Regions from separate parts of the Blastococcus goldschmidtiae genome, predicted to be linked through region 2. Evidence: riboswitches for the same ligand, from Rfam matches in the RefSeq annotation. Region 2 holds a riboswitch; the other holds the start of a gene.
The links. Region 2 has a riboswitch for ZMP and ZTP ahead of RM425_RS13520 (bifunctional 5,10-methylenetetrahydrofolate dehydrogenase/5,10-methenyltetrahydrofolate cyclohydrolase). Riboswitches for the same ligand answer to the same signal wherever they lie in the genome.
Positions count from the first base shown of each region.

Region 1: linked by a shared signal. The riboswitch ahead of RM425_RS18420 (glycine hydroxymethyltransferase) and the one ahead of RM425_RS13520 (bifunctional 5,10-methylenetetrahydrofolate dehydrogenase/5,10-methenyltetrahydrofolate cyclohydrolase) in region 2 are both predicted to bind ZMP and ZTP.

Region 1 is NZ_JAVREI010000017.1:28,859-43,046, reverse strand. Features, by position in the region: gene RM425_RS18445 (class II 3-deoxy-7-phosphoheptulonate synthase) at 1-647, shown strand, start outside; gene RM425_RS18440 (threonine aldolase family protein) at 647-1,678, shown strand; gene RM425_RS18435 (endonuclease domain-containing protein) at 1,760-2,620, opposite strand; gene RM425_RS18430 (deoxyribonuclease IV) at 2,757-3,638, opposite strand; gene pknB (Stk1 family PASTA domain-containing Ser/Thr kinase) at 3,651-5,624, opposite strand; gene RM425_RS18420 (glycine hydroxymethyltransferase) at 5,822-7,291, opposite strand; ZMP/ZTP riboswitch at 7,319-7,403, opposite strand; gene RM425_RS18415 (alpha-hydroxy acid oxidase) at 7,408-8,481, opposite strand; gene RM425_RS18410 (Rv2175c family DNA-binding protein) at 8,573-8,896, shown strand; gene RM425_RS18405 (lycopene cyclase domain-containing protein) at 8,940-9,284, shown strand; partial or broken gene RM425_RS18400 (lycopene cyclase domain-containing protein) at 9,281-9,490, shown strand; gene RM425_RS18395 (phytoene/squalene synthase family protein) at 9,487-10,440, opposite strand; gene crtI (phytoene desaturase family protein) at 10,437-11,930, opposite strand; gene RM425_RS18385 (polyprenyl synthetase family protein) at 11,932-13,062, opposite strand; gene metF (methylenetetrahydrofolate reductase [NAD(P)H]) at 13,240-14,154, shown strand; gene RM425_RS18375 (hypothetical protein) at 14,141-14,188, opposite strand, start outside.
Region 2 is NZ_JAVREI010000009.1:47,602-61,789, forward strand. Features, by position in the region: gene RM425_RS13460 (N-formylglutamate amidohydrolase) at 1-485, opposite strand, end outside; gene RM425_RS13465 (nitroreductase family protein) at 490-1,104, opposite strand; gene priA (bifunctional 1-(5-phosphoribosyl)-5-((5-phosphoribosylamino)methylideneamino)imidazole-4-carboxamide isomerase/phosphoribosylanthranilate isomerase PriA) at 1,155-1,919, shown strand; gene RM425_RS13475 (RidA family protein) at 1,916-2,386, shown strand; gene hisF (imidazole glycerol phosphate synthase subunit HisF) at 2,383-3,183, shown strand; gene RM425_RS13485 (glyoxalase superfamily protein) at 3,333-3,686, shown strand; gene RM425_RS13490 (TIGR03085 family metal-binding protein) at 3,683-4,297, opposite strand; gene RM425_RS13495 (ABC transporter ATP-binding protein) at 4,436-6,190, shown strand; gene RM425_RS13500 (ABC transporter ATP-binding protein) at 6,187-8,019, shown strand; gene RM425_RS13505 (hypothetical protein) at 8,046-8,462, shown strand; gene RM425_RS13510 (YncE family protein) at 9,235-10,482, shown strand; gene RM425_RS13515 (PIN domain-containing protein) at 10,651-10,779, opposite strand; gene RM425_RS13520 (bifunctional 5,10-methylenetetrahydrofolate dehydrogenase/5,10-methenyltetrahydrofolate cyclohydrolase) at 10,824-11,699, opposite strand; ZMP/ZTP riboswitch at 11,714-11,794, opposite strand; gene RM425_RS13525 (class I SAM-dependent methyltransferase) at 11,843-12,490, opposite strand; gene RM425_RS13530 (FAD-binding dehydrogenase) at 12,596-14,188, shown strand, end outside.

The DNA.
Region 1 (14,188 bases), on a different contig from region 2:
TGTACAACTCCCACGAAGCGCTGATCCTCGACTACGAGCGGGCGCTGCTGCGCATGCACGAGGGCCGCCCGTACGCGCTCTCCGCCCACTTCGTGTGGGTGGGGGAGCGCACCCGGCAGATGGACGGCGCGCACATCGAGTTCGTGTCGAAGCTGGCCAACCCGATCGGGGTCAAGATCGGTCCGACGACGACGCCGGAGCAGGCGACCGAGCTCGTCGAGCGGCTCGACCCCGACGGCGTGCCCGGCCGGCTGACGCTGATCAGCCGGATGGGCAACGGCAAGATCCGCGACGTGCTGCCGGCCATCGTGGAGAAGGTCACCGCCAGCGGGCACGAGGTCGTGTGGCAGTGCGACCCGATGCACGGCAACACCCACGAGTCGCCCAGCGGCTACAAGACCCGCCACTTCGACCGCGTCGTCGACGAGGTGCTCGGCTTCTTCGACGTGCACCGCGGGCTGGGCACCTGGCCCGGCGGCATCCACGTGGAGCTGACCGGCGAGGACGTCACCGAGTGCCTCGGCGGGGCCATGGAGATCAGCGACGCGGACCTCAACAGCCGGTACGAGACCGCCTGCGACCCGCGGCTGAACACCGGGCAGTCGCTGGAGCTGGCGTTCCTGGTCGCGGAGATGCTGCGGGGTTGATGATGCCCACCCCACCGCCCCCTGCCGAGGTCGTCGACCTCCGTTCCGACACGGTCACCAAGCCGACCGCCGGGATGCGGCGGGCCATGGCCGAGGCGGAGGTCGGGGACGACGTCTACGCCGAGGACCCGACGACGACCGCGCTCGAGGAGCGCGTCGCGGACCTGTTCGGCGCCGAGGCGGCGCTGTTCGTGCCGAGCGGGACGATGGGCAACCAGATCGGCATGCGCCTGGTCTGCGAGCCGGGCCAGGAGGTGCTCTGCGACGCCGACGCGCACGTGGTCACCTACGAGATGGGTGCTGCGGCGGCGATCTTCGGGATCTCGACGCGCACCGTCGTCTCGGACGGGGGTCGGCTGGACGCCGCTCAGCTCATCGAGCAGGTCCGGCCCCGGGACAACTGGCACCTGACGGCCACCGCGGCGATCGCGGTGGAGAACACCCACAACCGCGGCGGCGGGCTGGTCCAGCCGCTCGACCAGCTGCAGGCGCTGTGGAACTGGTCCCGGCAGGCCGGCGTCGCCGTGCACCTGGACGGCGCGCGCATCTGGAACGCCTCCGTCGCCTCCGGCGTCGACCTGGCGACCTACGGCCGGCTGGCCGACACCGCATCGGTCTGCTTCTCCAAGGGCCTGGGGACGCCGGTCGGCTCGGTGCTGCTCGGCTCGGCGGAGCGGATCGCGACCGGCCGGCTCTGGCGCAAGCGGCTGGGCGGCGGGATGCGCCAGGTCGGTGTGCTGGCCGCGGCGTGCCTGTACGCGCTGGACCACCACCTGCCGCGGCTGCACGAGGACCACGAGCACGCGCAGCTCCTCGGCAAGCGCATGGGCGTGGACCCCGCGTCGGTGGAGACCAACATGGTCGTGCTGGACGACGTCAACGCACCGGTCGTCGCCGAGGCGGCCAAGGCCCAGGATGTGCTCGTCTCGCAGGTCAGCGCCCGCAAGCTCCGCCTGGTCACGCACCTGGACGTCGACCGCGCGGGCATCGACCGCGCCGCCGACGTCCTGACGGAGCTCCTCGACCGCTGACCCGCTGACCCGCTGATGCGTGATCACCACGTGCTGGTGGTGGTCGGAACGACGACGCGGGCAGCCTCGTGTGCGTGCTGATCATGCGGTCAGCGCAGCCGCTATCCGGGCGAGGAGCGCTCCGGGGTCCCGCATGTCCGCGGCGGTGACGAAGAGGACCCGCCACCCGGCGGCCATCAAGCGGTTCATGCGGGCGCGGTCCTTGCTGAGCTGTGACGGTTCTCCGTGCCAGGCGCCGTCGTACTCGACGGCCAGCTTCTGCTCCGGGAACGCGAAGTCGACCCGTGCCACGAAGCGCCGGTCGTGCCGGATCTCGAGCTGGGCAACGGGCACCGGCAGCGAGCTCCGGTGGATCAGCAACCGCAGACGGGTCTCCGGAGGCGACTGGGCCAAGCCATCGGCGAGCCCCGCCACCTGCCGAGCCTGGGCGCTTCCTCGGCAGCGGGGGAGCCGGGTGGCCGCCGCTCGCACGTCGCCGAGGAATGCCACCCGGTGGTGGACGAGGCGGTCGAGGAGCACGACGGCGTCGTCCAGCGGGCCACGGCGGATGAGGTCGAGGGCCGTCCGGGTCCGGTCGGTGTACCGCAGGCGGCCGTCGGTCACCACGTCGTGCGACAGGCCTGCCTGCCGGACCACGACCCCTGGCCCGGGGTTCCACCGCACCACGGGCGGGAGGATCAGTTCCACGGGGTCGTCCGGGCCGGCGAGGGGGCCGCGCATGCTCCACCACGACGCCGCCGTTGCACCGGCGAACACGGCCTTCCGCGGTGCGGCAAGGGCGACGGCCCGCGTCATGAGCTCGTGCGTGATGTGCAGGCGGGCGTCGCAGTGGACATCCTGGCGAAGCCGTCGCCACCGCGATCCGCGCAGCTGTGACCGGGTGATGGAGCCGCACCGGAGGGCGTCGCTGCCGCGGAAGACGTCGCCATGGGGAAGTGCCACGGTCGAGAACGATCGTCGACCGCGGCCAGGGACTCAGGCGCCGTCCACAGGCAAGATCATCACGCACAGGTGGCTGCCCCATCCGCACGCGCGACAGCCCTCAGTGCGGAGTGATCATGGGCCGGGGGACCCCGCGTCAGTCCGGGATGAGGGAGTTGAGCAGTTTGATGTCGGCGGCGTGGCCACCGCACGGATCGCCGTCCTTGAGGCTGGGCGTCTCGACGACGACGGGGACGCCGGCCGTCGAGGGGTGGGCGAGCAGCTCCGCGAACGGCGCGACGCCGATCGAGCCCTCGCCGATCGTGGTGTGCCGGTCGCGCTTGGACCCGCACCCGTCGAGGGAGTCGTTGGCGTGCACCAGCCCGAGCCGGCCCGGGCCCACGGTGGCCTCCAGCAGGTCCAGGGTCGCGGTCATGCCGCCCGGCGCCACCAGGTCGTGCCCGGCCGCCCAGATGTGGCAGGTGTCGAAGCAGACGCCGACCAGCGGGTGGTTCTCGAGCGCGGCGAAGTACGGGCCGAGCTCCTCGACGGTGGCCGCCAGCGCCTTGCCGCCGCCGGCGGTCGGCTCGATCAGCAGCCGCGGCCCGTCCGGATCCGCCGCCTCGAGCACCGGCAGCAGCCGTTCGCGCAGCTGCCCCAGGGCCTGCTCGTAGCGGTCCTCCCCGACGGCGGAGCCGGCGTGCACGACGACGCCCTGGCAGCCCAGCTGCGCACCGCGCCGCAGGTTGTGCGCGATGGAGGCGAGGGACTGCTCGACGGTCGCCGCGGTGGGCGATCCGACGTTGACGAGGAACGGGGTGTGGATGAACGACGGGATCCCGCGCTCGCTGCACCCGGCCGTGAACAGCGCGTCCTGGGCCGGGTCGCCCGGGGTGAGCTTCCAGCCCCGGGGGTTGCCGACGAACACCTGCACGGCGGCGGCGCCGACGGCGTCGGTGTAGGGGAGGCCGCCCTTGGCCAGGCCGCCCTTGATCTGGATGTGCGCGCCGATCGGGGGCACGCGCCGGGAGGTGCTCACTGTGGGGGCGGCCTATCCGAAGGTCAGGAGGATCGTGACCGTGGTGCCCTGCTCGACGGTCTCGCCGGGCTTCACGCTCTGCCGGAAGACGCGGTCGCCGAAGAACCGGGTGGACTCGGCCTGCAGGCCCACTGCCTGCAGTGCAGCGGTCGCCTCGGCCTCGCTCATGCCCACGACGTCGGGCACCTCCACCAGCGGGACACCGGCCGAGACCTGGATCGTCACGGTGCTCCGGTAGGGCGCCTGCCTGCCCGGCGCCGGGGTGACGGCCATGACCTCGCCCTTGTCGACCTCGGCGCTGCGGCCGTCCTCGCCCCGCGACACCTCGAAGCCCAGTGCCCGCAGGTTGGCGGTCGCCTGCTCGGGCGTCTGGCCGGTCACGTCCGGCACCGCCTCCGGCGCGTGCCCCTTGCTGACCAGCATGGTGAGCACCTGCTCGCGCTGCAGCGGGGTGCCCACGGGCGGGTCGAAGCCGGTCACCAGGCCGGCGGCCACCTCGTCGTCGAAGACCTCGGTGCGGGTGATCTGCACCGGGACGCTCTCCTGCAGCTCCGCCTCGACCTCGTCGGCCGGGCGGCTGACGAGGTCCGCCGCGACGACGTAGCGCTCCTGCCCCTTGGACACCACGACCTCGACGTCGGTGCCCCGGATGGCCTCGCCGCCGGCCGCAGGGTCGATGGAGATCACGGTGCCGGCGGGGATGGTTTCGCTGAACTGCTCCACCACCGGCTCGGGGTCGAGGCCTGCCTCCTGCAGCAGGTCCACGGCCGCTTCGCGGGACTTGCCGACCAGGTCGGGCACGTCGGTCCACCGGCCGCTGCCCAGCCACCAGCCGACGGCGCCGATGGTGACGGCCAGGAGCAGCACGAGGGCGACGGCGAAGCGGGCACGGCGGCGACGGATGTGCTGCGGCACGCCGGGGCGCGCGCGGTCCACCCCGGGGCGGCGTCCGCCGACGTCCGTGGTCGGGCCGGCGCCCATGCCCGGGAGGGTGCTGGTGCGGCCGCTGCGCTGGGCACCGAGGACGGCGGTGCCCGGGTCGCTGGGGTGGCGCGGGCGGGTCGGGCGGTTGGTGGGGCGGAGCGTGCCGGGGCCGGCGGTACTGCGCCCGGTGGGCACCGGGACCGCCTCGATGCCGAGGTCCTTGCGGACGGCGAGCAGCTCGGCGAGGAAGGCGCCGGCGTCGATCGGCCGGCCGGCCGGGTCGCGACGGGTGCCGCGGCCGACCAGCTCGTCGACCAGCCAGGGCAGTCCGGGCACCTCGGCCGACGGCGCGGGCACGTCGTGGTGCACGTGCTGGTAGGCGACCGCGAGAGGCGTGTCACCGCCGTACGGCGGGTGCCCGGTGAGCATCTCGTAGAGCACGATGCCGGCGGCGTAGATGTCGCTGCGCGCATCGGCGCGGCCGCGCTCGAGCTGCTCGGGGGAGAGGTAGGCCACGGTGCCGATGAGCACGCCGCCGGTCTGGCTGGTCTGCCCGCTGCCGACGACGGCGCGCGCCAGCCCGAAGTCGGCGACCTTCACCACGCCGTCGATGCCGATGAGCACGTTCTCCGGCTTGATGTCCCGGTGCACGATGCCCGCCCGGTGGGCGGCGGTGAGCCCGGACAGCACCGGCTCCAGGACGGCGAACGCCTCGCCCACGGTCAGCCGGCCGCGTGCGGTGAGCAGGTCGCGCAGCGTGCGCCCGCGGACCAGCTCCATGACGAGGAACACCAGGCCCTGGTCGCTGCCCTGGTCGCTCACGCCGACGACGTTCGGGTGGCTGAGCATCGCGGCGGCCCGCGCCTCGCGGGTGAACCGGTCGACGAAGGTGGGGTCGTGGGCCAGGTGCTCGGCCATGACCTTGACCGCGACGGTCTTGTGCAGCCGCAGATCGGTGGCCGAGTAGACGGTGGACATGCCGCCGCGGGCCACCCGTTCCTCGAGGCGGTAGCGCCCCTCGAGAACGAGGCCGACCACGGGGTCGGTCACGACGGTGTCCACCCGACCGAGTGTAGGAGCGCCGACGGTCGACCGGGCCCCACACGCGGGAGGTCGGCCGGTGGGCCGGGATCTCCTGTCACACCGGCCCCAGGGGGAGGGGTGCGGGGATCGGGGACCCTGATCATCGAGCGTCCTCCCGCACCGCGGGACGTGCGGGAGGACGCGTCACGATCAGGGTCCCCGATCCCGGCAACGGCTCAGGCCAGGTCGAGGCCCGGGTACAGCGGGTGGGCGCTGAGCAGCTCGGCGGTGGCCGCGCGCGTCCGGTCGGCGAGGCCGTCGGTCAGCACGTACTTCGCCTTGGAGACGCCGCCGTCGCGCGTGGCGGTGGGGGTGGCGCCGCGCAGGACGTCGACGATCAGCTCCGCCGTCCGGTCGAACTCGGCCGCGCCGAACCCGCGCGTGGTCAGCGCCGGGGTGCCCAGCCGGACGCCGGAGGTGTACCAGGCGCCGTTCGGGTCGGCCGGGATGGCGTTGCGGTTGGTGACGATGCCGGCGTCCAGCAGCGCGGACTCGGCCTGCCGCCCGGTGAGCCCGAAGGCGGTGACGTCGAGCAGCACGAGGTGGTTGTCGGTGCCGCCGGTGACCAGCCGGGCGCCCCGGCCGGTGAGCCCCTCGGCCAGGCTCTGCGCGTTGTCGGCGACGGCCTGCGCGTAGCCGGCGAACGCGGGCTGACGGGCCTCGGCGAAGGCGACGGCCTTGGCGGCCATCACGTGCGGCAGCGGGCCGCCCAGCACCATGGGGCAGCCGCGGTCGACGGCGTCGGCGAACTCGGGCTGGGCCAGCACGAACCCGCCCCGCGGGCCGCGCAGCGACTTGTGGCTGGTGCTGGTGACGACGTGGGCGTGCGGCACCGGGTCGAAGTCGCCGGTGAGCACCTTGCCCGCCACCAGGCCGGCGAAGTGCGCCATGTCGACGACGAAGGTGGCGCCCACCTCGTCGGCGATCTCGCGCATCGTCGCGAAGTTCACCCGGCGCGGGTAGGCCGAGTAGCCCGCCATCATGATCAGCGGCTTGAACTCCCGGGCCCGGGCGCGGACGGCGTCGTAGTCGAGCAGTTCGGTGGCCGGGTCGGTGCCGTAGGAGGACTGCTCGAACATCTTGCCGCTGATGTTCGGGCGGAAGCCGTGGGTGAGGTGCCCGCCGGCGTCCAGGGACATGCCGAGCATGCGCTGGTCGCCCAGGGCGCGGCGCAGGGTGGCCCAGTCGGCGTCGGTGAGGTCGTTGACGTGCCGGACGCCGGCCTGCTCGAGCGCCGGGAGCTCCACCCGCTGGGCGAGCACGGCCCAGAAGGCGACCAGGTTGGCGTCGATGCCGGAGTGCGGCTGGACGTAGGCGTAGGGCGCGCCGAACAGCTCGCGGGCGTGCTCGGCGGCGAGGGACTCGACGGTGTCGACGTTCTGGCAGCCCGCGTAGAAGCGGTGCCCCACGGTGCCCTCGGCGTACTTGTCGCTGAACCAGTTGCCCATGGTCAGCAGCACGGCGGGGCTGGCGTAGTTCTCGCTGGCGATGAGCTTGAGCGACTCGCGCTGGTCGGTGAGCTCCTGGCTGATCGCGGCGGCGACCCGCGGCTCGACCGCACCGATCACCGACAGCGCGCTGCGGTAGGCGTCCGAGGCCGTGGCGGCGTCGAAGGCGGTGGCGTGGGTGGAAGGCACGGTGGTCATGGGGGTCTCCTGGCCGGCGTCGTCAACAGGGGGCGCCCAGGCGCGCGGCAGGGATCTCGCGGACCGCTCCCCGGTGGTTGCCCACCTCTGTGCGCCAGTCACGGCCCGGGTCGAGGTTATCGCGCGGGGACGACGGTGTCGCGGGGCACCGACCGGACGTCGTCGACGCCACACAGCGCCATGGTGTGCGCCAGCTCCTCGGCCAGGCCCGAGAGGACACCGGCCACGCCGTCGGCGCCGCCGGTGGCCAGCCCCCAGATGGTGGGCCGGGCGACGAAGACCGCCCGCGCGCCCAGGGCGAGGGCGGTGAGCACGTCGGAGCCGGTCCGTACGCCGCCGTCGGCGTAGACCTCCACCTCCTCGCCCACCGCCTCGACCACCTCCGGGAGGGCGTGCGCGCTGGGGACGGCCGGGTCGACCTGCCGCCCGCCGTGCGTCGACACCCAGACGGCCGAGGCGCCCGCCCGCACGCACCGGACGGCGTCGTCGCCGCGGAGCACGCCCTTGACCACCACGGGCAGGCCGGAGAGCTCACCGAAGCGGGCGATGTCGTCGAAGGTCCACGTCGCCGTCGCCAGGTCCTGCAGCGTGGGCCGGTCCCCGTCGGCCGGGTGGTTGGCCATCCGCAGGCCGGCCGGCAGGGCGAAGTCGTGCCGGAGGTCGCGGTGGCGGCGGCCGAGCAGCGGCAGGTCGACGGTGAGCACGAGCGCCGCGTAGCCGGCGTCCCCGGCTCGGCGGGCGAGGTCGTCGGTGTGCCGGCCCGAGTGCAGCCGGTAGAGCTGGAACCACCGGGGCGAGCCGGGGATCTCCGTCGCGACCTCCTCGAGGGTGTGCGTGGCGCTGGTCGAGAGGGTCATCAGCGAGCCGGCGGCTGCCGCACCGCGGGCGGTGGCGAGCTCGCCGTCGGGATGGGCCATGCCCTGGTAGGCCCACGGCGCGACGCCGATGGGGGAGCTGACCGGGGCGCCCAGCACCTCGGTCGCCAGCGGGACGGAGGTGACCCCGCGCAGGACGCGCGGGCGCAGCCGCCACGACCGCCAGGCGTCAGGTGCCTCGCGCAGCGTCGTCTCGGTCTCCGCGCCGCCGGCGTAGTAGTCGAAGACGTCCGCGGGCAGCAGCTCGCGCGCGGCGTCCTCGAGCCGGTCCAGGTCGAGGAAGGGCGGCTCGGGGCCCAGGCTTTCGGAGGGCATGGCCTCGGAGGTCGGCTCCCCGACGGCGCGGCGTCGTTGTCCCGGCACCGGGCTGTCAGCGGGTCGTGGAGGCGCCATAGGCTCGCACCTTATGGACACGTTCACCCCCGCGGAGGTCGCCCAGCTCCTGGGCACCTCGCCGAACCGGGTCCGGCAGCTGCTGCGTGACCGGAAGCTGATGGCCGTCCCCGGCAGCGGCAACGGCAAGATCCCCGCCGCCTTCGTCCAGGACGGCGTGATCCTCAAGCACCTGCCGGGGCTGCTGACCGTCCTCCAGGACGGTGGCTTCACCGACGAGCAGGCCTTCGAGTGGCTGTTCCGCGAGGACGACACGCTCCCCGGGACGCCGGTGCAGGCGCTGCGCGACGACCGGCACACCGAGGTCACCCGCCGGGCCCAGGCCCTGGCGTTCTGACCCGGGTGCATCCGCGGCCGGCCCCGGCGCGGAAGGTCGTGCCGTGGAGCAGCTGACCTACCTCGGGCTGCTCGTCGGGTGCCTGGTGGTGACCGCACCCCTGGAGCTGGTGCTGCGGGTGCGGGTCTACGCCCGCTGGCGGCGGTTCCTGCTGGCGATCGTGCCGGAGCTGGCGGTCTTCCTCGTGTGGGTGCTCTACGCGATCGCGCAGGGGCACTGGGACTACTCGGCCACGCGGACTCTCGACGTGCGGCTGCCCGGCGGCATCCCCCTGGAGGAGGCGCTGTTCTTCGTCGTCGTCCCGCTGTGCTCGGTGCTGGCGCTGGAGGCGGTGCGCCGGGTGACCGGCTGGGACGCCGGCTATCCCGCCGAGGAGGCCGACGCATGAGCTACAGCGTCCTGGCGGTCGTCGCCGTCCTGGCCGTCCTGGTCGTGGACCTGGTCGTCTACCGCACCCGCATGGTCACCCGGAAGGTCTTCTGGACCGCCTACGCGATCATCGTGTCCTTCCAGCTGCTCATGAACGGCGTGCTCACCGGCCTGGACGTCGTCGTCTACGACGAGCGCACCATCTGGGGGCCGCGGATCGCCTACGCGCCGGTCGAGGACCTGCTCTTCGGCTTCGCCATGGTCACCCTCACCCTGGCCAGCTGGGCGGCGGTCAACCGGCGGGCGAACACCGCCAGGCGGCGCGGCTTGGACACCGACACCCGGCCGTCGAGCACCCGGTAGCCCGCCCGCTCGATCTCGCCCAGGATCCCGCCGTACAGCGCGGTGGCCGCCCGCACGCAGTCGCGCGACTCCGGCGCCAGCAGCGGGGTGCCGCCGGCCGCGTCGTCGTAGCGGCGACGGGTGATCGCCACCATCTCGCGCATGAGCGCCTCGAAGCCGGGGGTGTGCCGCCGCTCGGCGAGCTGCTCGCGGGTGACGCCGTGCGCGGCCATGAGGTCGGCGGGCAGGTACACCCGCCCGCGGTCGACGTCCTCGGCGACGTCGCGCAGGAAGTTGGTCAGCTGGAAGGCCTCGCCGAGGGCGATGGCGTGCGGCGCGGCCTCCTCGCGGGCCACCCCGGGGGCGGTGCCCAGGACTGGCAGGACCTGCAGGCCGATCACCGAGGCGGAGCCCCACATGTACCGGTCGAGGGCGGCCAGGTCGGCGTAGCCGTCGACGTCGAGGTCGCTGCTCATCGCGGCGAGGAAGTCCACCAGGTGCTCGACGGGGATGGCGTAGCGGCGGTAGGTGTGCACCAGCGCCAGCCGCACCGGGTCCTCCGACCAGCCGGCCTCCAGCTCGGCGAGGACCGCCCGCGACCACTCGGCGAGGTCGCCCTCGGGGTCGGGGCCGGGCAGGTCCACCAGGTCATCGGCGGTGCGGGCGGCGGCGTACAGCGCGTGCACGGCCGGGCGCCGGTCGGGGGTCAGCAGCCGGGTGGCCAGGTGGTAGCTCTTGCCGTGCCGTGCTGCGATCGCGGCGCAGTGCGCATAGGCCTCGGCGAGCTGCTGCTGCCGGGCGGTCTGGGTCCCGGGTGGCCGGAGCAGACTCATCGCGGGACCGGCCCGGTGATCCGCTCGGCGGCCAGCCGGCCGCTGATCAGCACCATCGGCACGCCCACCCCTGGCTGCACCGACGAGCCGGCGAGCACGACGTTCTCCGGACCGCGGCGGGGGAGCGTGCTGGGCCGGAACGGACCGGTCTGGCCGAAGGTGTGCGCCAGCGCGAACGGGGTGCCCGCGGCCATGCCCTGCCCGGCCCAGGTGAGCGGGGTGTCCATGTGCTCCACCTCGATCGCGTCGGCGATCCCCGTCCAGCCGCGGGCGTCCAGGGTGGCCAGCAGCTCCTCGCGGTAGCGCGGGCCCAGCGTCGCCCAGTCCAGGCGCGGGTTGCCGCCGCTGCGCGGGTCGAGGTTGGGAGTGGGCGCCACGACGCTGACCACCTGACCGCCCTCGGGTGCCAGTGTGCGGTCGGTCACCGAGGGCATGCTGATCAGCAGGCTGGGATCGGTCATCGGCCGGCCGTCGCGGGTCAGCTCGTCGAACACCTGCCGCCAGGCCGCGCCGAAGCTGATCGTGTGGTGGGCCTGGCCGGGCAGCTCGCTGCGCACACCGACGTGCAGCGCCACGCACGACGGCGACCAGACGGGGCGGCGCGGAGCCGGCACGCCGGGTACCAGCCGCCACGGCTCGTCGGCGGTGACGACGACGGCGTCGGCGGGCAGCACCTCGCCGTCGCCCAGGCGCACGCCGCTGACCCGTCGTCCCGACGTCGGCAGCGCGGTGACCTCCGCCCCGTAGCGGAACTGCACGCCGGCGTCGGCGGCCGCGTCGGCCAGCGCCCGGGGCACCGCCGCGATGCCGCCCTCGGGGTGCCAGACCCCGGCGCCGATGTCGAGCTGCGCGATGACGGCGTAGGCGGCGATGGCGCGGAACGGGGAGACGCCGGCGTAGAGCGCCTGGAAGCTGAACAGCCGCCGGAGCCGGTCGTCGGCGAAGTACCTCCCGACGTGCGAGGACAGCCGGCCGAAGCCCCCGCGACGGGCGAGCTGGACCAGCTCGGGGCCCAGCAGGTCGAGCGGGGAGTCGAGGTTGCGGTCGATGAAGGTGGTCAGCTGCAGGCGGTACAGCTCCGCGAGGTCGGCGAGGTAGCGGCGCAGGGCATCGGCCTCGGCCTGCCCGCAGACGCGGGCCACCTCGGCGGCGAAGGCATCCGGCGCGGCGTGCACGTCCAGCGAGCTGCCGTCGGCGAACTGGGCCCGGTAGCTGGTCTCCAGCGGGGTGAGCGTCAGCCGGTCGGCGAGCTTCTCGCCCACCGCCGCGAGGGTGTCGGCCAGGACCTCGGGAGCGGTGAACACCGAGGGTCCGGTGTCCAGGGCGTAGCCGCCGGACTCGATCCGCCCGGCACGCCCGCCGGGACCCGCTCCGCGCTCGACGACGGTCACCTCGCGGCCGGCGCCGCGCAGGCGCAGCGCGGTCGCCAGGCCGGCCAGGCCGGCACCGACCACGACGACGCGGTCGGTGGCTCCAGGAACGGTCCGCACGTCAGGCGGCGCGCGTGGTCGCGGCGACGGCGAGTGCGTCGAGGGCGGCCTTGGCGTCGTCGGCCAGGGGGGCGTCGGCGATGGCCCGGCGCGCCCGGGCGGTGCTCGTGGCGATCCGCTCCTCCACGCGGTCGCGGGCGCCGGTGCGCTCGATGAGCCCGCGCAGGGCCTGGAAGTCCTCCTCGCGCGCCCCGGCGTTGCCGAGCAGTTCGTCGAGCAGCCGGCGGCCGGCCGCATCGGCGGCCTCCTCGGCCAGCGCGATCAGCAGGGTCTGCTTGCCCTCGCGGAGGTCGTCGTCGGCGGACTTGCCCGTGACGGCCGGGTCGCCGAACACGCCGAGGACGTCGTCGCGCAGCTGGAACGCCTCGCCCAGCGGCAGGCCGATGGCGGTGGTCGCCTCCACGACCCTGGGGCCGGCGCCGGCGATGGCCACGCCGAGCTGCAGTGGCCGCTGCACGGTGTAGCCGGCGCTCTTGTAGCGCGCGACGGTGAGCGCGCCTTCGGCACCCGGCAGCCCGCCGGCGGCGCGGAGCAGGTCGAGGTACTGCCCCGCGGTGACCTCCGTGCGCATCGTGTCCCAGACCGCCCGTGCCCGGCTCAGCGCGCCCTCCGAGATGCCGGAGCAGCGGAGCAGCTCGTCGGACCAGACCAGCGCGAGGTCGCCGACGAGGATCGCCGCGCCGGTGCCGAACAGCTCGCCGTCGCCGTTGAGGCCGTCAGCGGCGTGCCGCGCGGCGAAGCCGACGTGGGTGGCCGGGCGCCCGCGGCGGGTGACGGCGCCGTCCATGACGTCGTCGTGCACCAGGGCGCTGGCGTGCACGAATTCCAGGGCGGAGACCGCGCGGAGCACCGCGGCGTCGTCCTCACCGGCGCCCGGACCGGTGTCGCGCGCCCCCCGCCAGCCCCAGTAGGCGAAGGAGGGGCGCAGCCGCTTGCCGCCGGCGGCCAGGGCGGCGACCTCGTCGACGACCGGCACCAGGCCGGCGGCCATCCCGGCCAGCGTGGTGCGCTGCCGGTCGAGGAACTCGGTCAGCGACGCGGTCACCGCGGCATGCAGCCGGTCGAGGTCGGCGGCGGGCAGCGACGGCGACGGATGGACGGCAGCCGTCCGCTGCGGGATCCCGATGCTCACCAGGTCAGTATCGCCGTGCAGCGCCGGACGGGCTGCTCCGGCGAGGGCTGGGAGAGTGCTGCCGTTCATGGGTGTCCGCCTTCCCGGGTCGTCCGCTGCTGCCTCTTCGTCGCCACGGGCGCATCCGGATGCGGTCGGTGGGCAGGGAGTCCGCCGTCGTCCGTACCCTCGATGCCCGTGACCCAGACCGTGCGTGAGCTGCTGGCCTCGGAGCGGCCGACGTGGTCCTTCGAGTTCTTCCCGCCGAAGACACCCGAGGGCGAGCAGCAGCTGTGGAGCGCGCTGCGCGAGCTCGAGCGGCTCCATCCCTCGTTCGTCTCGGTGACCTACGGCGCCGGGGGGAGCACGCGCGAGGGCACGGTGTCGGTCACCGAGCGGATCGCGACCGAGACGACGATGACGCCGCTGGCGCACCTGACCGCGGTCGACCACAGCATCGCCGAGCTGCGGCACGTGGTCAGCCGGCTGGCCGCCGCCGGGGTCCGCAACATCATCGCGCTGCGCGGGGACCCGCCGGGTGCGGACCCGCAGGCCGACTGGGTGGCCCACCCGGAGGGGCTGTCCTACGCCGCCGAGCTGGTCGAGCTGATCAAGTCGATGGGTGACTTCTCCGTCGGCGTCGCCGCCTTCCCGGAGCGGCACCCCCGCTCGCCGGACTTCGACACCGACGTCGACATGTTCGTGGCCAAGTGCCGGGCCGGCGCCGATTTCGCCATCACGCAGATGTTCTTCCGGGCCGAGGACTACCTCCGGATGCGGGACCGCGTGACCGACCGGGGCTGCGAGGTGCCGATCATCGCCGGGGTCATGCCGGTCACGAACGCGAAGCAGATCAAGCGCATCGTCCAGCTGTCCGGCCAGGCGTTCCCCGCCGACCTCGCCGCCCGGTTCGAGGCCCTCGACGGCGACCGCCCCGAGGACAAGGCGGCCGTCCGGGCCTACGGCGTCGAGGTGGCCACCGGGCTGTGCCGCACGCTGCTGGACGAGGGCGTGCCCGGCATCCACTTCATCACCATGAACCGGTCGACGGCGACGCGGGAGGTGCACGCCAACCTGGTGGGTTCGGCGTCCGAGCCGGTCACCGCTCGCTGACCCGGCTCGCGAGCGCCGCCGCGGCCTCGGCGGC
Region 2 (14,188 bases):
TCCCCGAGGACGACGTCGGGACCCAGCGGTAGCCCGAAGCTGTGCAGGTCCAGCAGCAGCACCCGCGGATGCCGGCGCAACGCGGCGGTGACCGCCCGGTCCAGGGCCCGGTGGTACGGGGCGTGCGCCAGGTCGAGCCGCTCCTGCAGCTCGTCGGGCCGGAGCTGCCGGTCGTACAGGGGCGCACCGGCCGGATCGGTGGCGGGCACGGCCGTGGACCAGAAGTTCCCGTGCAGCGGCGCGACGGGCGCACGGTTCGGGTCGGCGACGAAGCGGCTGAGCATGGCCATCACCGTCGGCACGGCGAACTCGCGCGTCAGGTCGTAGAGCTCGGCGGTGTACCAGTCCGACCACAGCGTCGCCGGGTCGATCCGCAGTGCGTCGGTGCACGCTGCGGGCAGGAACGTTCCTCCGTGGGGCACCGACAGGACCACCGGGACCGGCGCGTCCAGGGAGGACGTCGCCACGGCGGGGCCGTCCGTCACCGGCTCACCAGCGGCCGCGATGCACGACCTCGTCGAGCCCGCGCCGGCCGCGGCGCAGCGAGGGCGAGCGGCGGTCGCCGTCGCCGGGGTAGCCGACGGACAGGCAGCCGACCGGCCGGTACTGGTCGGGAACGCCGAACGCCGCGCGCAACCCCGTCACCTTGTCCGCGGGCACGCCGAAGAAGCAGGCGCCCAGCCCCTCGTCGACAGCGGTCAGCAGCATCAGCAGCGAGGCCATCCCCGCGTCGACGTCCCAGTACGGCACGGGCCAGCGCGACTCGTCGCGGTCGGTCCACCCCTTGTCCGCCTCGGCGTACCGGTCCAGGTAGGCGTCCTTGTTCGACATCGGCACGACCAGCAGCGGCGCCCGGCGCATCCGCGTCAGCCAGCCGTCCGCGCCGGGCGGGTGGGCAGCAGCACTGTCGGTGGTGGCCGCCCAGAAGCGCGCCCGCTCCTCGTCGCTCTCCAGCACGAGGAACGCCCAGCCCTGGCTGAACCCCGCCGACGGCGCCCGGATGGCGTGCGCCAGCAGCCGCTCCCGCACGTCGGGCGGCACCGGCCGGTCAGGGTCGTAGTCGCGCACCATGCGGCGCCGGCGGACCACCTCTGCGAACTCCACGCCGACAGCCTGCCGCAGGGCCCGGCCCGCGACGCTCCTAGGCTGGTGCCGTGCCGAAGCTGCAGCTGCTCCCCGCCGTCGACGTGGCCGACGGGCAGGCCGTCCGACTCGTGCAGGGGGAGGCCGGCAGCGAGACCTCCTACGGCGCCCCCCTCGAGGCCGCCCTCCAGTGGCAGCGGGACGGCGCCGAGTGGGTGCACCTGGTCGACCTCGACGCCGCCTTCGGCCGCGGGTCCAACCGCGAGCTGCTCGCCCGCGTCGTCGGTGAGCTCGACGTCGACGTCGAGCTCTCCGGCGGGATCCGGGACGACGAATCGCTCGCCGCGGCCCTGGCCACCGGCTGCCGGCGGGTCAACCTCGGCACCGCCGCGCTGGAGTCCCCGGACTGGTGTGCCCGCGCCATCGCCGAGCACGGCGACCGGATCGCCGTCGGCCTGGACGTGCGCGGCACCCGGCTGGCCGCCCGCGGCTGGACCCAGGAGGGCGGGGAGCTCTACGAGACTCTCGCCCGCCTGGACGCCGAGGGGTGCGCCCGGTACGTCGTCACCGACATCACCAAGGACGGCACGCTCGAGGGCCCGAACCTCGACCTGCTGCGCGAGGTGTGCGCCGCGACCCCGCGGCCGGTCATCGCCTCCGGCGGAGTCAGCTCGCTCGACGACATCCGCGCGCTCGCCGGACTGACCGCGGTCGGCGTCGAGGGCGCGATCGTGGGCAAGGCGCTCTACGCCGGCGCCTTCACCCTGCCGGAGGCGCTGCACGTGACCGAGCTTGCGAGGTCGCGCACGGAGCACAGCACCGAGGAGCTCGCGTGAGCGGACAGGGCCGGGAGCACCGCAGCGAGGAACGAGCGAGGAGCGGAGCGGGCCGCGGGAGCGAACCGGAGACATCGAGCGTGATCCGGCTGGGGTCGAACAGCCCCTGGGAGGCGGTCGTCGGCTACAGCCGCGTCGTCGTCCGGGGCGACACGGCCTGGGTCAGCGGCACGACGTCCACGGTGGACGGCGCGGTCGCCCACCACGGGGACGCCGCCGCCCAGACGCGGCAGTGCCTGCTCACCATCGAGCAGTCCCTCGAGCGAGCCGGGTTCACGCTGAACGACGTCGTGCGCACCCGCATGTTCGTCACCGACATCTCCCGGTGGGAGGAGGTCGGACGGGTGCACGGGGAGGTCTTCGGCGACATCCGGCCGGCGACGTCCATGGTCGAGGTGGCTGCCCTGATCGACCCCGCGATGCTGGTCGAGATCGAGGCCGACGCGGTGCGGGGGACCGGAGCATGAGTCTGTCGGTGCGCGTCATCCCGTGCCTGGACGTCGACCAGGGCCGGGTGGTCAAGGGCGTCAACTTCGTGGACCTCCGCGACGCCGGTGACCCGGTGGAGATGGCCCGCGTCTACGACGCCGAGGGCGCCGACGAGCTGACCTTCCTCGACATCAGCGCCAGCTCCGGCAACCGGGAGACCACCTACGACGTCGTCCGCCGCACGGCCGAGAGCGTCTTCATCCCGCTCACCGTCGGCGGCGGAGTGCGCACGGTCACCGACGTCGACCGGTTGCTGCGGGCCGGCGCGGACAAGGTCGGCGTGAACACCGCCGCCGTCGCCCGGCCGGAGCTGATCGCCGAGATCGCCCACCGGTTCGGCAGCCAGGTGCTGGTGCTCTCGGTCGACGCCCGGCGGGTCCGCGACGGCGCCGCCACCGACTCCGGGTTCGAGATCACCACGCACGGCGGACGGCGCGGCACCGGGCGCGACGCCGTCGAGTGGGTCGTGCAGGCCGCCGCCCTCGGCGTCGGTGAGGTGCTGCTGAACTCCATGGACGCCGACGGCACCCAGGCCGGCTTCGACACCGAGCTCATCCGGGCCGTGCGCCGCGAGGTGACGGTGCCGGTCATCGCCAGCGGGGGAGCGGGCCGGGTCGAGGACTTCCCGCCCGCGGTGGAGTCCGGCGCCGACGCGGTGCTGGCCGCCAGCGTCTTCCACTTCGGCAAGCTGCGGGTCGGCGACGTCAAGGGCGAGCTGTCCCGCGCGGGCCTCCCGGTCCGTCGGGCGTCCGACACGCCGCTGCGCGACGTCTGACCCCTACCCGGCCACCTGCTCGCCACCGCCGCACTGGTGGGCAGGACGAACGAGGGCATCACGGACGGCACGCGACCGGGGGGTCGACGGGCGGGGAGAGGGCGAGCAGGGTGGGCGGCCCACCCCGGAACCCTGGAGCGCGCCCCGCCATGGACCTGCACCGCATCGTCCCGAACCTGACCGTCGCCGACCCGACCACCGGTCACGAGTTCTACGAGGACTTCCTCGGGCTGGAGAAGGCGTTCGATCTGGGCTGGGTGGCCAGCTTCCGCTCGCGGTCCGACCCGAACATCCAGATCAGCCTGGTCGGGGAGGACGCGAGCGCACCCGAGCAGTCGTCGATGAGCGTCGCCGTGGCCGACGTCGACGCCGCCTACGCCGACGCGCAGCGCCGCGGGTACGAGATCGTCCACCCGCTCACCCACGAGCCGTGGGGCGTGCGCCGGTTCTTCGTCCGCGATCCGCACGGCGTCGTGGTCAACGTCGTCGGGCACGCGGACTAGGTGACGGTCACGCGCGCGACGTCGCGACGGCCGGCCGCCCACAGCAGCAGCTCCAGCGGCTCGCCCTCGACCGTGCGGCCCGCGGCACCGATCCGCGCCTCCACCCCCGGCCGGTCCGAGCGGCGCAGCAGCACCCCGCGCCGGCCGGCGCCACGCCGGGCGTAGAGCGTCGCCGGTGTCCAGAACCTGTCCTGCACGGCGGACGGCAGCTCCCGCGGCGCCCACCCCGGCTGCGCGCGGCGCACGTCCTCGTGGTGGATGACGAACTCCGACACGTTGAGCCGGTCCAGTCCGGGCCAGGACAGCGGGGTCCAGGACGGCGGTCCGCTGCGCACCTGCTCGACCAGCTCGGCGTAGGAGCTGCGCTCACGGGACCGGTCCTCGACGCGGTGCGCCCAGCTCCCCAGGCGAGCGAGGCCCGGCACCATCTCCAGCGCGTAGCCGGGCATCGCGTCGGGCCGGCGGTCGCGGACGGCGAGGTGCGCCCCCAGGTGGGCGGTGGTCCAGCCCTCGCAGCACGTCGGGGCGTCGGGCCCGAGCTCGGCGAGCAGATCGGCCAGCGCGCGGCGCTCCTGGTCGGCCAGCGATCCCGCGGCGGAGGATGAGGTCATCGCCCGACGCTACCCACACCGGGCGCGCGGAATAATCCGAATACCGTTCGGTTGCCCGGTGCGATCCACGTAACATCCCAGTGCCGGAACCGAACCACCCCGAGGAGACCCGTGCCGCGCCGCCGTCGAGATGCCGTCGTGCGGCGAGGGATCCGGCACGTCGGCCGCGCCATCGCGCTCCAGCCGAAGATCTTCGCCGCCGCCCTGCTGGGGAGCAGCCTGTTCGCCGTCATGACGGTGGCCAGCGCGTACGTGATCGGCGAGACCACCGACCGCGTCGTCCTGCCGTCCTTCGAAGAGGGCAGCGCCCCGACCGCCGCGCTGGCCCTCGCCGTCGCCGCCATCATCGGCGTGGCCCTGCTGCGCATCGTCGGAATCATCGGGCGCCGGCTGCTGTCGGGGATCATGCAGTACCGGCTGCAGGCGCAGATGCGCCGCGAGGTGACCGGGCAGTACCTGCGGCTCCCGCTGTCCTGGCACCAGCAGCACCCCACGGGTCAGCTGCTCTCCAACGCCAACAGCGACGTGGAGGCGGCCTGGTTCTTCGTCGCGCCGCTGGCCTTCGGGCTGGGCGCGGTCGTCATCATCCTGATCACCGGCGGGGCGATGGTCGTGACCGATCCGCTGCTCGCGCTGATCGGCCTCGTCGTCTTCCCCCTGGTCTTCGTGATCAACGCGCTGTACTCGCAGGTGATGAGCCCGCGCCAGCAGCGTGCCCAGCAGCTGCGCGCCGAGGTCAGCGAGATCGCCCACGAGAGCTTCGACGCGGCGCTGGTGGTGAAGACCCTCGGCCGCGAGGAGTCGGAGACCGAGCGCTTCACCGCCCGCGCCGGAGAGCTGCGCGACGGGCTCATCGCGGTCGGCCGGGTCCGTGGCCTGTTCGACCCGCTGATCGAGTCGCTGCCCAACCTCGGCACGCTGGCGGTCCTGCTGGTCGGGGCCCATCGGGTCGCCGACGGGGCGATCGACGTCGGCGCGCTGATCTCCATCGCCTACCTGTTCACGCTGCTGGCACTGCCCATCCGGGCGATCGGCTGGGTGCTCGCCGAGCTGCCGCGCGCGCTGGCCGGCTACGACCGGATCACCCCTGTCCTCCAGGCGACCGGCGAGACGCCGTACGGGCCGGACGACGCCGCCACGGCGGGCGGCGGTGCGGCACTGGGGCTCCAGGGGGTCGGCTACACCTTCGCCGGCGTCGAGCGCCCGGCCGTCCGCGACGTGACCTTCGACGTCCCCGCTGGCGGGACCGTCGCGGTGGTCGGGCCGACCGGCTCGGGCAAGTCCACCCTCGCCGGGCTGCTGGTCCGGCTCGTCGATCCCGTCGACGGGACGGTCCTGCTGGACGGGCTCGACATCCGCCGGCTGCGGGAGGGGCAGGTGAGCGACCACGCCGCCTTCGTCGCCCAGCAGGCGTTCCTCTTCGACGACACGGTGCGCGGCAACATCACCCTGGGGGGTCCGTACACCGACGAGGACGTCTGGGCGGCGCTGCGCGTGGCCGCCGCCGACGATTTCGTGAACGTCCTGCCCGAGGGCCTCGACACCCACGTGGGCGAGCGCGGCGCCTCCCTGTCCGGCGGTCAGCGGCAGCGGCTGGCGCTGGCCCGGGCCATCGTCCGCCGCCCCCGGCTGCTCGTGCTCGACGACGCCACCAGCGCCGTCGACCCCTCCGTCGAGGCCCGCATCCTCGATGCGTTGCGGGCCAGCGACGCCCCCGCGACCGTGGTGGTCGTCGCCTACCGCCAGGCGACCATTGCACTCGCCGACGAGGTCGTCTGGTTCGAGCACGGTCGCGCGGTCGCGCGCGGCAGCCACGGGTACCTGCTCCGCGAGGTGCCGGGTTACACCGACCTCGTGCGCGCCTACTCCCAGGCCGAGGGGGTGCCGGCATGACCGTCACGCTGCCCGACGAGGACCGCCACGAGGGCGCGATCCAGACGATGCGCCGGGGCCTGCGGATGATGCCCGAGTTCCGGCGCGGGCTACCACTGACCGTCCTGCTCGCGGTGCTCGCCACCGCCGGCCGGGTCGTCGTCCCCATCGCCGTCCAGCAGGTCCTCGACCGTGGGATCGGCGCGGCGGGTGGGCCCGATCTGGACTTCGTCACCTGGGTCGTGCTCGCGTCCGCGGTGATCGTCGTGCTCACGGCCGTGGCGGTCTACCGGATGAACCTGCGGCTGTTCCGCACCACCGAAACCGCGTTGGCCGGCCTGCGGGTGCGGGCCTTCCGCCACGTGCACGACCTGTCCGCGGTGCACCAGCAGGCCGACAAGCGCGGCGGGCTGGTGTCGCGGGTGACGAGCGACGTCGACCAGCTGTCGCAGTTCATGCAGTGGGGCGGTGTGCTCGGCCTGATCAGCTTCGGCCAGCTCCTCGTGGCCACGGTGGTGATGTTCGTCTACTCGTGGCAGCTGACGCTCGTCGTCCTGGTCTGCTTCGTGCCGCTGGGCATCGCGGTCCGCTGGTTCGCCGCCAAGCTGGCCGTCGTCTACGGCCGGGTCCGCGAGCGGATCGGCGACCTGCTCGCCGCCGTCTCCGAGTCCGTCGTCGGCGCGTCGACCGTGCGCGCCTACGGCGTGCGGGAGCGCACCGCGGAGCGCATCGACGCGGCGATCGACCGGCACTACCGGGCGGCGGTCGACGCGCAGCGGGTGGCCGTGGGGGTCTTCGTCAGCGGTGAGTTCGCCGCCGCCCTCGCCAATGCCGCGCTGGTCGTCGCGGGCGTGTACCTGGGCCTGGCCGGCGACATCACGGCCGGCACGCTGGTCGCCTTCCTCTTCCTGGTCACGCTCTTCGTGGCGCCAGTCCAGACCGCCAGCGAGGTGATCAACGAGGCGCAGAACGCGCTGGCCGGCTTCCGGCGCGTGCTCGACATCCTCGACACCGAGCCCGACGTGCGCGATCCGGCGACGGCCGCGCCGGAGAGCACCCTGCACCTGCCCGACGGCGTGCTGGGCGTCCGGTTCGACCACGTCACCTTCCGGTACGCGCCCGGCGCGCGGAAGGCTCTCGACGACGTCGACCTCACCATCGCGCCCCGCCGCCGGGTGGCTATCGTCGGCGAGACGGGGTCGGGCAAGACGACCTTCGCCAAGCTGGTCACCCGGCTCATGGACCCGGTCGAGGGCCGGGTGCTGCTGGGCTCCGACGCCGCAGGCTGGGCGCCCCTGCGGGACGTCGCCTTCGCCTCACTGCGCGAGCGGGTCGTGATGGTGCCGCAGGACGGCTTCCTCTTCGACGCCACGGTCGCGGACAACGTGCGCTACGGCCGGCCGGGCATCAGCGATGCCGACGTCGCCAAGGCATTCGACGACCTGGGGCTCTCCGACTGGGTCACCGGCCTGCCCGCCGGTGTGGCCAGCGAGGTCGGGCAGCGCGGTGAGTCGCTGTCCGCGGGCGAGCGCCAGCTGGTCGCCGTCGCCCGCGCCTACGTCGCCGACCCCGACCTGCTGGTGCTCGACGAGGCCACCAGCGCCGTCGACCCGGCCACCGAGCAGCGACTCACCCGGGCCCTGGACACCCTCACCGCGGGGCGGACGACGCTGACCATCGCGCACCGGCTGTCCACCGCGGAGCGGGCCGACGAGGTGCTCGTGGTCGACGCCGGCCACGTGGTGCAGCGCGGCAGCCACGCCGAGCTGGTCGGGGTCGAGGGCACCTACGCGCGGCTGCACGCCTCGTGGCGCCGGTCGTCGGCCGGCGAGCCGGAACGCGTGGCCTGACCGCTCCCGCCCCTAGGCTGCGCCGCGTGTCCCTCCCGATGCCCGACCGCGCCGCATCGCGGCTGCCGCCCGTGCCCGGGCTGATCGCGGCGCCGCTGGCCGTGTTCAGCGGGCTGGTGCCCGGCTTCTTCGTCCTCGTGGTGGTCGGCTTCTCCGGCGGGCGGCTGTCCGGGCTCGAGTGGCTGCTGCTGGTGGTGCCCCTGGCGCTGACGCTCGGGCTGCTGGTCGGCGCGGTGCTGCTCCTGCTGGGCCGGTCGTGGCGCGTGGTCGCCGTCTCGGGCGGGGTGCTCGGGGTGCTGATCATCGGGGGCACGCTGTTCGGCGGCTGGGCCGAGGACGCGCTGGGCCTGGGGATCTCCACCGGGCTGTTCCCCGCGGCCACGGCGGTGCTGGCGTCGCTCCCGTCGGTGCGCGCCTGGGTCGCCGCGAGGCGCCTGGGCTGAGCCGGCCGGCGAACGACGACCGGGCGCTGCACCGTTGCACCCGAGCGGCCCGGCGCAGTCCTGGTCCTGGGCCTCTCGGGTTCACTGCTCAGGTCGCTCAGCTCGATGACCTCTCAGCTGCCCAGACGGCAACGAGCGGTGCGCCGACGTCGCGTCGGCACGAGGGCGAGCGCCCCGTCGGCACGGTGAAGCTGGCGCACTGCGAGATCGACGGAAGGCCGGAGGTCGAGCTGGGTCATGCCGTGTTCCCTGAATTCTGGGGGCGGGTCATGCGACCGAAGGGTCAGCCGGAGTTCTCGATCTCGCCCGAGACGTCATCGGTCTGCGTGAGGTCGTCGCGTTCACCCTGCTGTCCAACACGGGCTCGTTCGCAGTCAGGCGGGAGCTCGGCTTCCGCCACGAGCGCTACCTGGCGCGTCCGGCCGGTCCACACGCGCTGCACCGACTAGGAGCCGGCTTCCTGGTAGTCGGTCTCCTGGGACGACGGCGCCGGTGGCCTGGTGAGGACCGGGGCACGACGTCCACGTCCGATCGGTGGGTGGTCGGCGGGCCGGCGTCCTCGTCAGCTGGCACTTCTCGACGACATGCCCAGGCGATGCGTGAGTGGCGCAGAACCGGGGCATCGGCTCGGTGGCGGGGATGCGGGACGAGTTCGACCACGCCTCGACACCCCGGGTCATCGGACTCGCCGGGGCGGTCCCACACCACTGCCCTGCCCACCCGTGTCGTGCAGTCGACGACCCGGTCCACGAGCGTTCGGGGGAGATCGTCCATGGACCACGGCCACGCGACCGCACACGGCAAGCACCGGCAGCGGCGGAGTTGGCGTCGGCTCCTGCTCCCCGTGCTCTTTCTCGCGGCGCTCGCCGGTTCGGCGGTCTTCGCGATGGTGTCGCGGGACGCCACGGAAGCGACCTCCACGGAGGCGACCTCAGCGGACACGATCTCAGCGGACACGACCTCCGAGGACACGGGCTCCGACGGTGGCGGGGAGACCGGTTCCTCCTCGGGTGATCGGCGGGACGAGGCCCACGAGCACGGGAACACGACGCCGACGGGCACCCCGGCGCCGGCGGCGAGCGGGCCCAGCCCCGCAGTCGGCACGGTGGTCGCCGTCGGGCAGGCGCCGCACCACGTCGCCGTCGCCCCCGACGGCACGTACGCCTACATCGCCGACCCGGCCGCCCGCGCCGTCATCCGCTTCGACACGGCTGCGGGCAAGCCCACCACCACCATTCCGATCCCGCAGGGTCCGCCGCAGATGGTGACGCTCTCGCCCGACGGTTCGCGGGTCTACGTCTCGGTCTACAAGAGCGAGTCCACCGGTTACGGCACCACCCTCACGGAGAACCACGTCGTGGCCTTCGACGTGCGGACGGACAGCGTGCTCTGGGCCGTGCCGGTGGGACGGGGTCCGTACGCGGCGTCGACGACGGCCGACGGGAGTCTCCTCTACCTGCCCTTCTACGACGAGAACCACCTCGACGTGCTCGACACCGCGACCGGCCAACTGGTCACGCGCATCACGACCGCGCCCAGCCCGCACTGGATCACGATGTCGGAGGACGACCGGGTCGGCTACGTCACCAACCACTTCTCCGACGTCGTGACGGTGATCGACCTCCGCAGCAACGCGGTGCTGTCGACGATCCCGGTGGGCCAGGGTCCGCACAGCGTCGCCCTGTCACCCGACGGCGCCCGCGTCGCGGTGGTCAACTACATCAGCGACGACGTCTCCATCATCGACACGGCGACCAACCGGGTGGTCCAGACCGTGCCGGGCGTAGGAGCCGGACCGCAGGACGTCGCCTATGCCCCTGACGGCCGGCACTTCTACACCGCGAACGTGGAGGACGGCACGGTCTCCGTCGTGGACGCCGCCACCGGTGCGGTCACCGCCCGCATCCCCACCGGTGTCAGCCCGACGAGCGTCGCTCTGCTGCCGGACGGACGGCAGGCGCTCGTCACGAACTTCGATGACGGCACGGTGGCCGTGATCGACACCTCCGCCGCCGGCTGACCGAGCCGGCGGGCGGGCCCCGGTCACCCGGCTCGTTCCCCGGTGCGCGGCTGGGTCGCCGCGTAGCACCGCGCCTGAACCGACCGGCGAACGACGGCCGGGCGCACCGCACCGTTGAATCCGAGGGACCCAGAATCATCCTGGTTCTGGGTCCCTCGGGTTCACTGCTCAGGTTCCCCAGCGCGACTGGTCGGCGCGGTCGGCGGTCAGCACCTCGGGTGGGACGCTGCGGACGGTCAGTGCCAGGCAGCAGGGATCCCCGAGGGACAGCGTGCGACCGCCCGGGAGCGTGCGCATCGCTCCCGCCAGCTGTGCGTCCTGCTCGGACCTGTCGGCGTCCGCTAGGCGGATGCCACCTCGGCCGCGTGGACGGCGTTGCGGAACAGCATCGCGACGGTGGTGGGGCCGACACCTCCCACACGCGGGGTGATCGCCGAGGCGACGTCGGCACATCGTTCGTCGACGTCGGGCAGCAGTCGCCGGCCGGAGTAGCGCACCCCGCCTCCGATGACGACGGCGCCCGGCTTGACGTGCTGCGGCTGGACGATGCCGGGCGACCCGGCGGCCGCGATGAGCACGTCGGCGCGCCGGGTGTACCGGGCCCAGTCCGGGACACCGGTGTGCACGACGGTGACCGCCGCGTTCGCGGTGGGGCGCTTCTGCGCCAGCAGCATCGCCAGCGGTCGACCGAGCGTCGCGCCCCGGCCGAGGACGACGACCTCCCTGCCCGCGACCGGGATGTCGTAGTGGGCCAGGAGAGCCTCGATGCCCGCCGGCGTGCACGGCCGGGGCCCGGGCCGGTCGAGGGCGAGCCTGCCGAGGTTGAGCGGGTGCATGCCGTCGACGTCCTTGTCCGGGTCCACCTCGGCGAGCGCGGCGTCGTAGTCGAGGTGCGACGGGACCGGGTGCTGGATCAGCACGGCGTGCACGGCCGGGTCGGCGTTGAGTCCGTCGATCACCCGGTGCAGGTCGTCCTGGCCGGCATCCGCGGAGAGGTGGACGTGCGGCGATGCGAAGCCGAGGGATGCCGCGGTGCGCTGCTTGATGCGGATGTAGCCGGCGCTGGCGTCGTCGTCTCCGACCAGCACTGTCGCCAGGCTCGGCGTCACTCCGCCGGCACGCAAGCGCGCGACGTCGGCGGTGATCTGCTCGAAGACCGCATCGGCGACGGGCTTGCCCGGTAGCATGCGGGCGGTCGTGCTCGGCGTGTCGTCCATGGGCTCTCCTCATCGGATGGAGCCCAGGCGCGCGGCGATCGTCGGGGCCGCTCCCCGGTGGTGCCCCACCTCGAGCGCCAGTCACGGCCCAGCCCGACCCTAGACCCCTGCCTTGACCGCGGGACGGCCGTTCCACCGGAGGGTCATGCTCGCCCGCCGGCGCCCCAGTAGAAGGGGCCTGCCGTCGGGACCACGCGGATGTCCCAGCCGAGCCGAGCCAGGCGCTCCTCGAGCTGGACCGGGGTGTGGGCAACCTTGACCAGGCGGTACGCGGTGCCGTCGCCGACCCGTCGGCCGATGGTCGACGACGCGGCGCCCTCGATGAGCTCGTCGGGTCTGCGGTAGGCGTCATCGGCGAAGAAGACGCGACCGCCGGTGGCCAGGGAGTCGTCGACGAGCTGCCAGAAGGCGTCGAAGCGCTCGAGCGGGACATGCGAGAGCCAGAAGCCGAAGAAGACGACGTCATAGCGTCGGTCGGGACGCCAGTCGAACAGATCGACCTGCAGGAAGCGCACGCGGTCGTCGGGAACCCGCTCCCGGGCGAGGGCCAGCATCTCCGGCGCGGAATCGACCGCTGTCACGCTCGCCGCCTGCTCCAGCAGACGCCGCGTCCAGGTCGCCGGCCCGCACGCCAGTTCGAGGACGTCTCCGGTCGGCGCGAAGGCGGTGAGCGCCGCCTCGAGCTGTGCAGCGCCCGGCAGGTCGAGGACGCCGTTGGAGTACTCGCCCGCTCCGGCGCGGTAGTACGCGACCTGCTCGGACAGGAGCGGCGCGAGTCCGTCGTCGGTCATCGACGCACGTTAGCCCCGCGGCACCATCGTTCCGCCCGACCCTGGCGGGTGGGTCGTGCGGCGTCCGGCGGCACGAGAGGGGCGCGGCCCGCTAGCGTCGGGTCCGTGGACATCGCGAACGGCAGCACCGAGGCAGACGTCGTCGTCGTGGGCGCGGGGCTCGCTGGGCTGGTGGCCACCGCCGAGCTGGCCGACGCCGGCAAGCGGGTCGTACTGGTCGACCAGGAGCCCGAGGCGAGCCTCGGCGGCCAGGCGCACTGGTCCTTCGGCGGCCTCTTCCTCGTCGACTCGCCCGAGCAGCGCCGGCTCCGCGTGCACGACTCGCTGGAGCTCGCCCGGCAGGACTGGTTCGGCACCGCCGGCTTCGACCGCACCGAGGACCACTGGCCGCGCCAGTGGGCCGAGGCCTACCTGCAGTTCGCCGCGGGCGAGAAGCGCGCCTGGCTCAAGGAGCAGGGCATCGGCTTCTTCCCGGTCGTCGGCTGGGCCGAGCGGGGCGGCTACACGGCCACCGGGCACGGCAACTCCGTGCCGCGGTTCCACATCGTCTGGGGCACCGGGCCCGGCGTCGTCGACCCCTTCATCCGCCGGGTGCGCGCCGCCGTGGAGGCGGGCACCGTCGAGCTGCGCTTCCGGCACCGGGTGGCCGAACTGGTCGTGACCGACGGCGCGGTGACCGGCGTGCGCGGTGCCGTCCTGGAGCCCAGCGACGTCGCCCGCGGCGAGGCCAGCTCGCGCACGGAGGTCGGGGAGTTCGAGATCTCCGCCCAGGCCGTCGTCGTCACCTCCGGTGGCATCGGGGGCAACCACGAGCTGGTGCGGCGCAACTGGCCCGCTCGCCTCGGGCCGGCGCCGAAGCGGCTGCTCTCCGGCGTGCCCGCGCACGTCGACGGCCAGATGCTCGAGGCCACCGCCGGTGCCGGCGCCAGCGTGGTCAACAACGACCGCATGTGGCACTACACCGAGGGCATCGCCAACCACTCGCCGGTGTGGGACAAGCACGGGATCCGGATCCTGCCCGGGCCGTCCTCGATGTGGTTCGACGCGCTCGGCCGGCGGCTGCCGGTGCCGCTGTTCCCCGGTTTCGACACCCTGGGCACGCTTGCCCACATCGGCACGACGGGGCACGAGCACACCTGGTTCGTCACCACGAAGAAGATCGTGGAGAAGGAGTTCGCGCTGTCGGGATCCGAGCAGAACCCCGACCTCACCGGCAAGGACGTGCGGCTGCTCGTCAACCGGGCACGAGCCGGGGTCTCGGCGCCGGTGCAGGCGTTCCTGGACAAGGGCGAGGACTTCGTCGTCGCCGGCACGCTGCCCGAGCTCGTCGCCGGCATGAACCGGATCACCGGGGGCACACCGGCGATCGACCCCGCCGACCTCGAGCGCGAGATCGTCGCCCGCGACCGGGAGATCGCCCACCCGTTCACCAAGGACCTGCAGATCACCGCGATCCGCGGTGCGCGCAACTACCTGGGCGACAAGCTCATCCGGGTGGCGCAGCCGCACCGCATCCTCGACCCCGAGGCCGGACCGCTGATCGCCGTGCGGCTCAACATCATCACGCGCAAGACGCTCGGCGGCCTGGAGACCGACCTCTCCGGCCGGGTGCTGCGGCCCGGCGGCGAGGTGTTCCCCGGGCTGTACGCCGCGGGTGAGGTCGCCGGCTTCGGAGGCGGTGGCATGCACGGCTACCGG